3 regions of the Aminobacter sp. MET-1 genome follow, and region 2 is predicted to be linked to each of the others. Evidence: predicted binding sites of a transcription regulator. Region 2 holds the regulator's gene; each other region holds the start of a gene.

Region 1 (4,970 bases), on a different contig from region 2:
AAACGCGGGCTACTCGGTCGCTGCCAACTATGCCGGCAACGACGAGGCCGCGCAGAAGTTCAAGGCAGAGACGGGTATTCCGGTCTACAAATGGTCGGTCGCCGACTATGACGCCTGCGAGGCCGGCATCAGGCAGGTGGAGGCCGATCTTGGCCCGGTTGCGGTGCTGGTCAACAACGCCGGCATCACCCGCGACTCGATGTTCCACAAGATGACGCGCGAGCAGTGGAAGGAAGTCATCGACACCAACCTGCATGGCGTCTTCAACATGACCCACCCGCTGTGGAGCGGTATGCGCGACCGCAAGTTCGGCCGCGTCATCACCATCTCCTCGATCAACGGCCAAAAGGGCCAGGCGGGCCAGGCCAACTATTCGGCGTCGAAGGCCGGCGACATCGGCTTCACCAAGGCGCTGGCGCAGGAGGGCGCACGCGCCGGCATCACGGTCAACGTCATCTGCCCCGGCTACATCGCCACCGAAATGGTGATGGCAGTTCCCGAGAAGGTGCGCGAATCGATCATCGCCCAGATTCCGGTCGGCCGTCTCGGCGAGCCCGAGGAAATTGCGCGCTGCGTGGTGTTCCTGGCCTCCGACGAGTCGGGCTTTGTCACCGGCGCGACGCTGACCGCCAATGGCGGGCAGTATTTCGTCTGACCGCCCGTCAGCATTTCAACAGTGGAAAACGGCGCCTTTCGGCGCCGTTTTTTTCTTGGCAAGGAAGTCGGGTTTGTTCACTCGCTCTCGAACAGCGCCTTGTGCGTGATGCCAGCCAGGATGGCGCCGACGATCGGCGCGACCCAGAACAACCACAGTTGCTGCAGGGCGATGCCGCCGACGAACAGCGCCGGTCCGGTCGAACGCGCTGGGTTGACCGACGTGTTGGTGACCGGGATCGAGATCAGGTGGATCAGGGTCAGCGCCAGGCCGATGGCGATGGGGGCGAAGCCCTTGGGCACACGGCCATGGGTCGAGCCGAGGATGATCATCAGGAACATGAAGGTCAGCACGACCTCGATGACCAGTGCGGACGTCATGCCGTATTTGCCGGGCGATGCATCGCCATAGCCGTTGGTGGCGAAGCCGCCGATGCCGGCAAAGTCGGCCTTGCCGCTGACGATCACATAGAGCACCGCCGAGGCGACGACGGCGCCCAACACTTGGGCGATCACATAGGGGATCAGGTCCTTGGCGTCGAAGCGGCCGCCGACCAGCAGGCCGACCGAAACGGCCGGGTTGAAGTGGCCGCCGGAAATGCCGCCGACAGCATAGGCCATGGTGAGAACGGTCAGGCCGAACGCAAACGCAACGCCGAGAAAGCCGATGCCGAGATCGGGGTATGCCGCCGCAAGGACGGCGCTGCCGCAGCCGCCGAAGACGAGCCAGAATGTGCCGAAGAACTCGGCGAACAGTCGTTTCATGTTGGTCCCTCCAGTGTCGTGCGCCTGCGCGGTGCGCCGCATTTTCCGGAGGCCCTGTCCAGGCAACCCCGCCGCACAGACTCAACCTGGCCATGGAGACACGCGTCGGCGTTGTACACAACCAGCGAGTATGACCTAACGGAATGCAATCACAGATATTTTCGCTACAGGCTGTTCGTGCCGGAATGGCACGCAAAGGTTAACGGCGGTTGTGGGCTTTCGCATGCGAACTTGCACCGGACTTGCCTCGAATCCGCCCGAGGAGATCAAGCGGCACAACATCTAGCGGTGAACAAACCGGGAAACAGGTACGGTCACCGATTCGTCGCCAGTTCGTTCCGCATTTGGTTCAAGTCTTAATCAAATCGCGGTTGCAGGCCTCGCTGCTGTTAACGCCTGAGTAGGAAACATCAATAATTTCATTATTTTGCGTGCGGCTTCACCCTGCTGGGCGCGACCTTGCCGGCAAAGGTTAACGGCAACGGCGCGGAATCGGGAACTGGCCACTTTAGTGAGTCTGCATGTGGTGCCGCTTGCCAGCTGTTCTTCAATATGTTGGGGTGAACAAAACCTGAATCGTCCAGAGTCAGTGATTCGTCGCTGATTCGTTCCAGACTCGTTCCAACTCTTAAACCGGAACATTCCGCTTTCGCTTTGGCGCGCAAATCCCTATGTGTCCACTCGGCGTCCGAAGGCGCCGCAACGCCGGTCCCGACCGGCGCCGAGGGTGGTTTCTTGAAATGAATGTTCACTCCAGGCAGAACGACCCGCTGATCCTGTCAGGGCGCGACGTCACGGCCGTGCTCGGCCCGACCAATACCGGAAAGACCCATCTCGCCATCGAGCGCATGGTGGCGCATGAAAGCGGCGTCATCGGCCTGCCGCTCAGGCTGTTGGCCCGCGAGGTCTACGGGCGGCTGTGCGAGAAGGTCGGTGCTCACAAGGTCGCGTTGATCACCGGCGAGGAGAAGATCCAGCCTGCCGGCGCCAGATATTCCGTCTGCACCGTCGAAGCCATGCCGCGCCAGACCGATGCAGCCTTCGTCGCCATCGACGAGGTCCAGCTCGCCGGCGACCTCGAGCGCGGCCACATCTTCACCGACCGCATCCTGCATCTGCGCGGCCGCCAAGAAACGCTGCTGCTCGGCGCCCACACCATGCGCGGCATTCTCGAGAAGCTGCTCAAGGGCGTGTCTGTGGTTACCCGTCCGAGGCTGTCGCATCTCGCCTATGCCGGGTCGAAGAAGCTCACCCGGCTGCCGCGCCGCTCGGCCATCGTCGCCTTCTCGGCCGACGAGGTCTACGGCATCGCCGAGCTGATCCGGCGCCAGCAGGGCGGGGCGGCCGTCGTGCTCGGCGCGCTCAGCCCACGCACCCGCAACGCCCAGGTGGCGCTCTACCAGTCGGGCGACGTCGACTACCTGATCGCCACCGATGCCATCGGCATGGGCCTCAACCTCGATGTCGACCACGTCGCCTTCGCCCAGAACCGCAAGTTCGACGGCTACCAGTTCCGCCAGCTGACCGCCGCCGAGCTCGGCCAGATCGCCGGACGTGCCGGTCGCCATCTGCGCGACGGCACCTTCGGCGTCACCGGTCGCGTCGATCCGTTCGACGAGGAGCTGATCGAAAAGATCGAAGCGCATGATTTCGATCCGGTGAAGGTGCTGCAGTGGCGAACCGTCCAGTTCGACTTTGCCAGCATTGATGCGTTGAAGCGCTCGATCGAGACGGTCGCTCCCGTGGAGGGGCTGACGCGTGCTTTGCCGGCTGTCGATGCCCAGGCGCTCGAGCATCTGTCACGCGATGCCGAAATCCGCGCACTTGCCACGAACCGCGAGCGGGTGGCGCTGCTGTGGGAAGCTTGCGCGCTGCCCGACTATCGCAAGATCGCGCCGGCGCAGCACGCCGATCTCATCGCATCGATGTATGACGACCTCGCCCGGCGTGGCCATGTCGACGAGAACTATATGGCCGAACAGGTCCGTCGCGCCGATTCCACCGAGGGTGACATCGACACGCTTTCGCACCGGATCGCCCAGATCCGGACTTGGACTTTCGTCTCAAACCGCCCCGGTTGGCTTGCCGATCCGGCACACTGGCAAGAAAAAACACGCGACATCGAAGACAGATTGTCGGATGCGCTGCATGAGCGGTTGACGAAACGCTTTGTAGACCGCAGGACTTCCGTCCTCATGCGCCGCCTTAGAGAAAACACCATGCTTGAAGCCGAAATCAGCCCGTCCGGAACCGTCCTCGTCGAAGGCCATCACGTCGGCGAACTGCAAGGGTTCCGTTTCACCGCCGACCAAAGCGCCGGTGGCGAGGACGCCAAGGCAGTGCGCACGGCAGCGCAGAAGGCGCTGGCGACAGAGTTCGAAGCGCGCGCCGAGCGTTTCGCCGCGTCGCCCAACGGCGACATCGCGCTGGGCTCCGATGGTGTCCTGCGCTGGATCGGCGCGCCGATCGGCACGCTGGTCGAGGGCGAGGACCCACTCAAGCCGCGCGTCGTGCTTCTGGCCGACGAGCAGCTGACCGGCCCGGCCCGCGACAAGGTGGCGGCGCGCGCCGAGCGCTTCATCAATTTCCAGGTCGAGCTTCTGCTCAAGCCGCTGGTCGATCTCAAGTCGGCCGAGCAGCTTTCGGGCATCGGGCGTGGCATCGCCTTCCAGCTGGTCGAGAATTTCGGCCTCATCAACCGCCGCGACATTGCCGAAGAGGTGAAGTCGCTGGACCAGGAGGGGCGCGCTGCCCTTCGCCGTCTCGGCGTGCGCTTCGGCGCCTATCACGTGTTTGTGCCCGCGCTGATCAAACCGGCACCGGCGGGTCTGGTCACGCTTTTGTGGGCGATCAAGAACGACGGCAAGGACAAGCCCGGCTTCGGCGACGTCGTCCATGCGCTGTCTGCCGGCCGCACCTCTGTTGTCATCGACCAGGCCTTCGACAAGTCGTTCTACAAGCTGGCCGGTTTCCGCAATCTCGGCCGCCGTGCCGTGCGCGTCGACATCCTGGAGCGCCTTGCCGATCTCATTCGTCCCGCGCTGGCCTGGAAGCAGGGCAGCGGCACGCGTCCCGATGGTGCCTATGACGGTTCGGCCTTCATCGTAACGCCGCAGATGATGTCGATCCTCGGGGCCACCGGCGACGACATGGAAGAGATCCTGAAAGGCCTTGGCTACCGCGCCGAGCCCAAGCCGGCCGCCGAGGTCAAGGACAAGCTCGAAGCCATCGACACGGCCACGCGCGAAGCTGCCGAACAGGCCGCTGCCGCCAAGGTTGCGGAAGCAGCTCCCGCTGAGCCGGTTGCTGAAGACGCAGCCGCCGAAGGCGTTGCAGAAGAAGCGGCCGTTGCCGAAGCCGTGACCGAGGTTGCCGAGGCGCCAGCGGAAACCGCAGCCGAAGAGACTGTTGCCGAGCCCGTGGTCGAGGTGGCGGCGGAAGCCGCCGCCGAGGAAGCTCCTGCCGTGGAGGCAACTGCTTCGACAGACGCTGCGGAGCAGGCCGAAGAGCCCAAGCCGATCCTCATCTGGCGTCAGGGCCGTTTCGAGCAG
Region 2 (4,970 bases):
CCTCTTCGGGGACGTCTCGGATCGTCTGTGGCTGGCTGGATCGGATCTGGCCAGGAGGCTGCGAACCGCTCGGGTTCAGCTTGCCGTCGAGGCCGAGCTCGAACGCGGTGCGGCATTCATGCTGGTCCCGGTCTTCCTCGCCCTGGGCGCGTTGATCTATTTCAACCTGCGCAATGAGCCCGAGCTGCTGCCTCTCGTGGCGGCGTTCGGGCTCATGCTTGCGCTTTGCGTGCTGGCCCGGTCGCGCAGGATCGTCCATCTCGGACTAGCGGCCTGGGCCTGCATGGCGCTCGGCCTGGTCGCCGCCAAGGTTGAAACCATGAGGATGGCTACAAAGATGCTCGGCGCCGAGGTTTCGACCACCCTGAGCGGGAGGGTGGTGGACATCGACCATCTCGACAAGGGGCGTCTGCGCCTTACCATCGATGTGGCTACGACCGCGAGACCCAGGCTGCGTTTTGCCCCCGATAGGGTAAGGCTCGTCGCCCGCCAAGCGCCTGAAGGTCTGGTCGCCGGCTCGACGGTGCAGGGCTACGCCAGGCTCATGCCGCCATCGGGGCCGGTGCGCCCCGGCAGCTACGACTTTTCCTTCGAGAGCTATTTCGACGGCATCGGCGCAAGCGGGTTCTTCATGAAGGGGCCAGATCTGGCGGCCTCGACGACAGAGCAGACGCCAACTCAAAGTATGTTGGCCTGGGTGGCGAATGCCCGTGACCGAGTTGCTGAGCGCATCCGCCAGCGTATTGGCGGTGCCGAAGGCGAGATCGCGGCAGCACTTGTGGTCGGCGTGCGTGGCGGCATCCCCGAAGATGTCAATGAGGCTCTCCGCCGAACAGGGCTCTATCACATCATCTCGATCTCCGGCCTGCATATGGCGATGGTTGCCGGCACGGTGATGTTCCTTATGCGTCTTGGCTTTGCCGCCTTCCCGGATTTCGCATCGCGGCATCCCGTCAAGAAATACGCCGCCGTCGTCGCCCTGGTCGGCATTGCCGCCTATCTGTTCATCTCGGGCGGAGAGGTGGCGGCCCAGCGCAGCTTCGTCATGCTGGCCGTGATGTTGACTGCGGTGCTGTTTGATCGTGCTGCGCTGACGATGCGCAATCTCGCCATTTCCGCCATCATCGTCATTCTGGTGTCGCCGCATGAGGTGGTCGGTCCGAGCTTCCAGATGTCGTTTGCCGCCACCGCAGCACTCGTCGGGGCCTATGGCTGGTGGTCCGAGCGCCGTGAGGAGCAGGCACAGCCTGTTGGCGAGATGACATTGTGGTCGCGTGCCTGGCACTGGGGGCGCAACGCCACAGTCGGCCTTGTCGCTACCTCCATCATCGCCGGTGTCGCCACGGCAGTGTTCGGCGCCTGGCATTTCCAGCGTGTGTCGCCGCTCAGCCTCGTCGCCAATCTGGCGGTCATGCCTGTCGTATCGGTGCTGGTGATGCCGTTCGCGGTGTTCGCCAGCCTAGCCATGCCCTTCGGACTGGATGGGCCGTTCCTCGATGTCATGGGCGCCGGTTTGCGCGTCATGATCGCCATGGCCGAATGGATTTCCGACCGCTCGCCGCTGGACGCCGTCGGGCTGGTATCGACCTGGTCGGTCGTGCTGGTGACAATAGCCCTTGTCGTCGCTGCGACGGCGACGACCTGGCTGCGCCTTGCCGCAGTGCCATTCGTCGTGGCCGGCGTGCTCGTCATCGGCGTCGCGCCGTCGCCGGATGTGCTCGTGGCCGAAGATGGACGCCTCGTCGGCGTCGCCACCGACGATGGCAAGCTCGCGGTCAACAGGCCAAGGCCAAACCAGTTCACGTCAGACAACTGGATGCGGGCGTTGGCGGTGGAAGAGCTTAGCAAGCCGTCGCAGGATGCAGAGAAGACCAGAGGGACCGCAGCTCCGGCTGCCGATGGCCCACGCTTTGGGGCCGCGCCGCAGAGCCTTCCTGCGAATGGTCGGGCCAAAGGCCTTGCGCCAGCTGAGGACGCCGTCAAAACCGTCGCCGGCGCAAGTGCCTTCCACTGCTCCGCGGGTTTGTGCACGCTTCGACATCAATCCGGCGCGACGGTTGTCCACGCGTCCAATGCTGCTGCGGCGTGGCAAGTCTGCCGAACGGCTGCACTCGTCGTCATCGACGATGCGACTGCTGGAGATGTCTGTGGCGGGCAGGTCGCAACCGTAGTGACCAAGCGCGATCTGGCGCGTCTGGGCAGCGCCGCGGTCTATCTGACGCCAGTCGTGGCGGGCGGCGCGTCGGTGCTATCGGTCGAATATGCCATCACCGAGCCCTACCGGCCATGGCATGCGCACCGCCAATTTTCCCGCGAGGCGAGGGGACTTGCACCCAATCGCCAAGAGGCGGTGAGAAAACAGCCAGACAACGCGACGACCGAATAGCCCACCGCAGGCAAGCGTGCCATATGCGGCAAGCTCGAAACTGCGGTCTATACGGCCTCGAAGCATCTCAAGACTACCATCGCCATTTCCGCTCTCCTCGGATTGCGGCCACGCTCAATGTCTTTGCTCTTACACAACTTGAGACGGAAAACGCTTCGTCTTCTGGGAGTTGCCCTAGTAGCGGCGGATCAGCCCGACGAGCTTGCCCTGCACCTTGACCCTGTCTGGCCCGAAGATGCGGGTCTCATAGGCGGGATTGGCTGCCTCCAGAGCGATCGAGGCGCCCTTGCGGCGGAAACGTTTCAGCGTCGCCTCCTCGTCGTCGACGAGGGCCACGACGATCTCGCCGGGGCTCGCGGTACTGGCATTCCGGATGATGACAGTGTCGCCGTCGAAAATGCCGGCCTCGATCATCGAGTCGCCTTTGACCTCAAGCGCATAGTGCTCGCCGCCCATGATCATGTCTGGCGGCACCGAAATGGTGTGTGTCCGGTGCTGGATCGCGTCGATCGGCACACCCGCAGCGATCCGTCCCATGACTGGAATGGCAATGGCGGACACGGCATCGTCGTCGTTGCTTGCAGCGGCCGGGCGCGACGGCTCGGGCTTGCGGCCAAGCGACCCTTCGATGACGCTTGGCGAGAACTTCCTGGCAGCGTTGAGACCGGGCGCAATCGAGTCGGGCAGGCGCAGCACTTCGAGCGCTCGTGCCCTGTTGGGCAGGCGGCGGATGAAGCCGCGTTCCTCGAGTGCGGTGATCAGGCGATGGATGCCGGACTTGGAGGCGAGGTCGAGCGCTTCCTTCATTTCATCGAAGGATGGAGGGATGCCCGCCTCCTTCAACCGCTCATGGATGAACAGCAGAAGCTCATGTTGTTTGCGCGTCAGCATCGCCGCCCCCAAGGAATCGCGAGAAAAACAAACCCGGAACAAACACTATCTGTTCCAGTTGTGTTCCGCAACTGTTTAAATTTCGTGAAGGTTATCGGCGGGATTGTTCAGCGCAGCATCAGCACGCGGCAGGCACTGCCGGATTCGGCCGGTTCCGCAAAGGGGCCGCGGATAACAGCGCAATTGGCGTCGGCCAGCGTCCGGAGCATGGACGAATCCTGCACCGTAAACGGCGTGACGACGAGCCCATCAAGGGTCTGGCGTGCGACAGCGCGGACAAAATCCTGACGCAGATCGTTGGCCGGCATCGGCGTATCGAGCACACCGTCCCTGATGTCGGCGACGTGAGAGCGTCCGCCCAATTTTGCCAGCAGCGGCTTCAGGAAGATGTGCGAGCAGATGAGGCTCGCGACCGGATTGCCGGGCAGGCCGACGCAGCGCGTCGCGCCGAGGCGACCAAACATCAGCGGTTTGCCGGGGCGCATGGCGATCTTCCAGAACGAAAGATCCATGCCGAGGCCGGTTAACACGCGATGCACTAGGTCGTGGTCGCCGACGGACGCACCGCCCAGTGTGACGATGACATCGGCCTTGGCGTCGAGTGCTTTCTGGACCAACCCCGAGATGGCGTCCGTGCTGTCGGCGGCTATGCCGAGGTCGAGCACACGAGCGCCGATCGAGCGGGCAATTGCAGCGACGCCATAGGCGTTGGACGAGATGATCTGGTCGGGGCCGGGCGTGCTACCCGGCAGCAGAAGCTCGTCGCCGGTGGCGATGATCGCGACCAGTGGTGCGCGCACCACCTGGACGTCGGGGTGATTGGCGGAGGCGATCAGCGAGAGGGCTGCCGGATCGAGCAGGCGGCCGGCGTCGAGGATGAGGTCGCCTTCGCTGAAATCGAGGCCGCTGAGGCGAATGTTGCGGCCGGGATCTGTCGGTTCCAGCACTTCGACCGCACCATTGCCGAGATCACGCGCGTTTTCCTGGATCACCACGGTGTCCGCCCCCGCGGGAACCGGCGCTCCGGTGAAGATGCGCACTGCCTGTCCCGTACTGACGGTCCCGGTGAATTGTCGTCCCGCCGGGGCCTGGCCGATGACTGAAAGTTTCGCCGGAAGCGTGGCGATGTCTGCTGCCCTGACAGCATAGCCGTCCATGGCGGAGGCGTCGAAAGGCGGCTGGGTGCGCAAGGCGTACAGCGGTGCCGCCAGAACGCGGTCGGCTGCCTCGTGCAGGGTAACCCGATCCGTGCCGGTGGGTGCGGCACCTTCAAGCAGGCGTTCGAGAGCCTCGGTGACCGGCAGCAGTGCCATCTATTCTGTCGCCTTGAAGTCGCCCGACTTGCCGCCGGTCTTTTCGATCAGCCGGATGCCTGAAATCACCATGCCGCGGTCGGCCGCCTTGGCCATGTCGTAGATGGTCAGGCAGGCAACTGAGGCAGCCGTCAGCGCCTCCATCTCGACGCCGGTCTTGCCGGTGACGCGCGCAAGTGCGGTCACGCGCAGGCCGGGCAGGGTCTCGTCCGGCTCGATCTCAACCGTCACCTTGGTCAGCAGGATCGGATGGCAGAGCGGGATCAGCTCATGCGTGCGCTTGGCCGCCATGATGCCGGCAATGCGCGCTGTGCCCAGCACGTCGCCCTTCTTGGCGTTGCCGGAGAGGATTAGATCAAGCGTCTCGGGCCGCATGGCGA
Region 3 (4,970 bases), on a different contig from region 2:
GTAGGAAATCGCCTCGGCGAGATGGATGCGGCCAACGGTTTCGCTGGCGTCGAGGTCGGCGAGGGTGCGCGCGACCTTGAGCACGCGGTGGTAGGCGCGGGCGGAAAAGCCGAGCTTTTCGCTGGCGTCCCGCAGCAGCGCGAGCCCGCCCGCGTCGGGCACGGCGATGTCCTCGACGATCCCGGCCGAACATTGGGCGTTGGTCGTGGCGCCAGCGATGCCCAGACCTTCGAGCCGCTCGCGCTGGATCTTGCGGGCGCGGGCGACGCGTGCTGCGACATCGGCGCTCGCTTCGGACTTGCCGGTGCGGATCAAATCCGCAGCCGACACCGCCGGCACCTCGATGCGCAGGTCGATGCGGTCGAGCAGCGGCCCCGAAATACGCGCCTGATAGTCCGACTGGCAGCGCGGGCCACGCAGGCAGCGGTAACCGGGTTCGCCGGCCATGCCGCACCGGCACGGATTCATGGCGGCGACGAGCTGAATGCGGGCCGGATAGGTGACGCGGTGGTTGACGCGCGCGATCATGCATTCGCCGGTTTCCAGCGGCTGCCGCAATGAATCGAGCACCTGCGGTGAAAACTCGGGAAGCTCGTCGAGGAACAGCACGCCATGGTGGGCGAGCGAGACCTCGCCGGGCCGGGCCTTGAGCCCGCCGCCGACCATCGCTGCCATCGAGGCCGAATGATGCGGCGCGCGGAACGGCCGCCGGTCGGTCAGCCGGCCCTCGGCCAGCTCGCCGCCAATGGAGGCGATCATCGAGACCTCGAGCAGCTCCTTGGGGGCGAGAGGCGGCAGGATCGAGGGCAGGCGCGCCGCCAGCATCGACTTGCCGGCGCCGGGCGGGCCGACGAACAGAAGGTTGTGCCCGCCGGCCGCAGCCACCTCGAGCGCCCGCTTGGCGCTCTCCTGGCCCTTAATGTCGGCGAGGTCGGGCAGGCCGGCACCAGGTGCGCGGATGCCGGGTTCGGGCCGCGACAAAACCTGCGTGCCCCGGAAATGATTGGCGATGGCAATAAGGCTGCGCGGCGCAAGAATATCGATGTCGGCACCGGCCCAGGCGGCCTCGGGTCCGCAGCCGGCGGGACAGATCAGCCCCATGCCCTCGGCATTTGCCCCGATCGCGGCTGGCAGGGCTCCGGCCACTGAGGCAATGGTGCCGTCGAGCGACAATTCGCCGAGCACGACATAGGCGGCGAGCGCGTCGCCGGGCACGGCACCCAGCGCCGCCATCAGCCCGAGAGCAATCGGCAGATCATAATGGCTGCCCTCCTTGGGGAGGTCGGCCGGGGCGAGATTGACAGTCACTTTCTTGGCCGGCATCGCCAGGCCCGAGGCGTGAAGCGCTGCCTGCACCCGCTCGCGGCTTTCAGCGACAGCCTTGTCGGGCAGGCCGACGATCGAGATACCGACCTTGCCCGGCGCCACCATCACCTGCACATCGACGGGAACCGCCTCGATGCCCTGGAATGCAACAGTACGCACATGCGAAACCATGCCGCCCCCTTGCGCCGGTCATCATCCCTAGCCGGCACGGTCAGGTCGTCATCGACCTTGCCGGAGACAAGCATAGATTGCGGGGGTGCGCAAGAACAATTAGGGAACATCTGCGCCGTCGTGGCTACTCGACACCGCGCCGGGTGGTCACTTCAGGTGACGGGGCAGGCCTCCAAGGCCGATCTATTGCCTCTGGCGCGAGCGCGAGTTTCCGCAGTGGGATCGCGAGGCGGGTCAGGAGGCTATTGAAGCGCTTATTGGACCCGAAGGTTGTAGCTCGACACACGCTGAAACCAATTGGCCGATCCTGTCTGGGTGCGTCGGCTCTTGCGCTTCCCAGCCAGCGGGAGAGCGCGGCGTACTTTTGGCTACCAGAGCCAGATCGGCCGCTCGGCGACGATAAAGAGTGTGCCCCACCAAAGGCAGGTGAACACAAGGGACGCTATTGCCGCCGGACGTACCCTCGGCAGCGCTTCAGTTGGCAGAACAGACATTTCATTTACGCCCAGTTAACCCCACGTCAGGCAATAACCAAAAGTTGCGACGTGTTGCACTCGGCAATCTGGTGTAGATGCTTTGGTCTATATCACCTGATATGTATTGGGGGAGAGATTTCCACAGAGTTCTGCCGCTGGGGCGTCTGCTTAGACCATTCGATCTAGCTCGATGCAGGGCGAGGCGCGGCTGGCCTCGGCGCCATGCCTTGATAGAAAATGTTAAGTGCTCGTGCGCGAATATATCGATGGAAGACAGTAGATCTTCATGGGGGCGATCTTGGTCAGGCGACAGATCGGACGATTGGGCAGCGCGCGCAGGCGCTCGGCCGACCGCATCGCTGAACTCGAGGCGAAGCTTGAGGCGCAGGCGGCGCTGATCCGCGAACAGGCAGTCTCGTTGGCGCATTCGCAGAAGATCTTCGACCGCTCGTCAGCCGCCGCCCGCATCGGCGTGTGGCAATGCAACCTTGCCGACGAGGCCCTGCACTGGACCGATGTCGTTTACGACATCTTTGACCTGCCGCGCGGCTCGGCGGTCGATCGCAGACAGACACTTCAATGCTACACTGCCGAGTCCGTGGCGGAGCTGCACGCCCGGCGCAGCAGGGCCATCGCCGAACGCACCGGCTTCAGCCTCGATGCCGAGATCGTTACGGTGAAGGGCAATCGCCGCTGGATACGGATCACCGCAACCGTCGAATGCGAAGATGGGGTCGCCGTGCGCATCTTCGGCATGAAGCAGGACATCACCGAGGAGAAAATCCTCGGCGACCAGACACGCTATCTCGCCGAGTTCGACGTCATGACCGGCCTCGCCAACCGAAGCCAGTTCCAGTCGAGGCTGGCCGGGCTGACCGCCAGCCAGCCCGACTGCCCTGCCCCGGCGGCGCTGCTGCTTGTCGATCTCGATGGCTTCAAGCAGGTTAATGACAGCTTTGGCCATGCCGTGGGCGACGAATGCCTCAGGCAGGTGTCCCGGCGTCTCGAAGATGCTTGCGCCGGCATGGAACTTGTTGCCCGGATCGGCGGCGACGAGTTTGCCGTGCTGACAGGTCCGGATCTCGATCTGGCCTCGATCTCCGAGCTCGCCCGCCAGATCATCGACAGGCTTGGCAAGCCCCTCGACTATCGCGGCAATTCCCTGAAGCTTGGAGCTTCGGTCGGCATCGCCCTGATCGAGGGCGCGACGCTGCCCGAATTGCTGGTCAGCGCCGACACCGCGCTTTATGCCGCCAAGGCAGCGGGCCGGAACACCTTCCGCATCTTCAAGCCCGATAGCCTCGCAAGCCTGCCCAATCCGCGCGCTGCGTGAGCAGCACCATGCCAAGGCTTGTTCTGGACCCGCTGGCCTGCTAGTTCGCCATCAGAGTATTTGCAGGGCACGCGAGCAATCGCGACATCGACATGGGCACCACCAAGTCCGCAGACAGATAGGCCGCAACAACACCCGATACGTTGTTGCGGCGCCCTGCCCCCTCATCCAGACATGCGACGTGGCAGATCGCCGCCATATGAAATTCATTTGAGCGGATGCTTTGTCATGCCCAATCGAAATTTTTCCACCTGGGGTCATTCCCTACCCGCGGCGCTACTGTTGATGGCGCCTTTCGACATCCTGGCCTCGCTGGCTATGGACATCTATCTGCCGGTCGTGCCGGCGATGCCCGCAATCCTCAGCACGACGCCTGACGTGGTCCAGCTGACGCTGAGCCTCTACATGATCGTGCTCGGGCTGGGCCAGGTCGTTTTCGGCCCGGTCTCCGATCGTATCGGCCGCCGCCCGGTGCTGATATCGGGCGCAGTCCTGTTCGCCGTTGCTTCGTTGTTGCTTGCCGTCACCACGTCGGCGCAGCTGTTCGTTGCCCTGCGTGTCGTCCAGGCTTTGGGCGCATCGGCGGCGCTTGTCGCCACCTTCGCCACCGTGCGCGACGTTTATGCCGAGCGACCGGAGGGCGCGGTCATCTACAGCCTGTTCAGCGCCATGCTGGCCTGCGTGCCGGCACTCGGTCCGATCGCAGGCGCGCTGATTGCCGAAAGTCTTGGCTGGCAGGCGATCTTCGCCGTGCTCGGCATCCTTGCTGTGGCGGCCGTGCTGAACGCGCTGCCGCACTGGCACGAGACGCGACCCGAGACGGCCCAGTCACGGCCGGCTTTCTCGACGATCCTGAAAAGCCCTGCCTTCTGGGTCTACACGCTCGGCTTCAGCGCGGCGATGGGAGCGTTTTTCGTGTTCTTCTCGACGGCGCCGCGCGTTCTTATCGACAGGGCCGGCTATTCGCAGCTCGGCTTCAGCCTGGCCTTCGCCACTGCGGCGGTTGCGATGATCGCCACAACGCGCTTCGCCAAACTGTTCGTGGCGCGCTGGGGCATATCAGGCAGTCTCGCCAGGGGCATGGCCATGCTTTTCCTCGGCTCAGCGCTGCTGGGGCTTGGGCAGTCGTTCGCCGAACCGTCGTTCCTGACCTTCGTCGTGCCGATGTGGGTGATCTCGGTCGGCATCGTCTTCGCCGGCGCGGTGACGGCGAACGGCGCGCTAGAGGCGTTCGGCGATGCCGCAGGCACGGCGGTGGCGCTCTACTTCTGTGTCGAGAGCCTGATCGTCGGCATTGTCGGCACGCTTGTCGTGGTCGCGCTCGGAGGCGACACGGCCTGGCCGCTCGCTGCCTATTGCGCGGTCATGGCGGCCGTGACGCTGTGCGGGTTGAGGTGGCTCGGGAGACACTAGCGCACTCGGCAGGTGTCGGGCGATACCGGTTCCCGTTTCGCGCCGACACCGGCAGGCTCTTCGCTTGCGGAATCCTATCCGCGCTCGTCCAGGAATTGCGCTAGCGCTGTAGGCGAGGCCTTGGCGCGGCTCCGATGGTCAGGCGATAGCAGGCCGCTCAGGCCCGCTTCTTCTCCACCGCATCCCAGAACAGGGCTGCGATGTCGGCGCCGCCGAATTTCTTGACCTCGCGGATACCGGTCGGCGAGGTC

What was found. Region 2 encodes LexA, which represses DNA repair genes until DNA is damaged. Its sites were predicted from a motif close to TGTTCNNNNTGTGTTCNG; they were not measured.
Region 1: a site for LexA is predicted at 2,026-2,043, ahead of NDO48_RS00435 (helicase-related protein). Genes of this name have one in related genera too.
Region 3: a site for LexA is predicted at 1,589-1,606, ahead of NDO48_RS27590 (YifB family Mg chelatase-like AAA ATPase). Genes of this name have one in related genera too.

Annotation. Positions count from the first base shown of each region.
Region 1 covers NZ_JAMSHL010000001.1:89,683-94,652, forward strand. Annotated here, with positions in the region: gene NDO48_RS00425 (beta-ketoacyl-ACP reductase) at 1-655, shown strand, start outside; gene aqpZ (aquaporin Z) at 733-1,419, opposite strand; gene NDO48_RS00435 (helicase-related protein) at 2,160-4,970, shown strand, end outside.
Region 2 covers NZ_JAMSHL010000005.1:330,043-335,012, forward strand. Annotated here, with positions in the region: gene NDO48_RS10290 (ComEC/Rec2 family competence protein) at 1-2,386, shown strand, start outside; gene lexA (transcriptional repressor LexA) at 2,561-3,277, opposite strand; gene glp (gephyrin-like molybdotransferase Glp) at 3,385-4,590, opposite strand; gene moaC (cyclic pyranopterin monophosphate synthase MoaC) at 4,591-4,970, opposite strand, start outside.
Region 3 covers NZ_JAMSHL010000034.1:10,314-15,283, reverse strand. Annotated here, with positions in the region: gene NDO48_RS27590 (YifB family Mg chelatase-like AAA ATPase) at 1-1,497, opposite strand, end outside; gene NDO48_RS27585 (sensor domain-containing diguanylate cyclase) at 2,272-3,306, shown strand; gene cml (CmlA/FloR family chloramphenicol efflux MFS transporter) at 3,535-4,719, shown strand; gene gshB (glutathione synthase) at 4,877-4,970, opposite strand, start outside.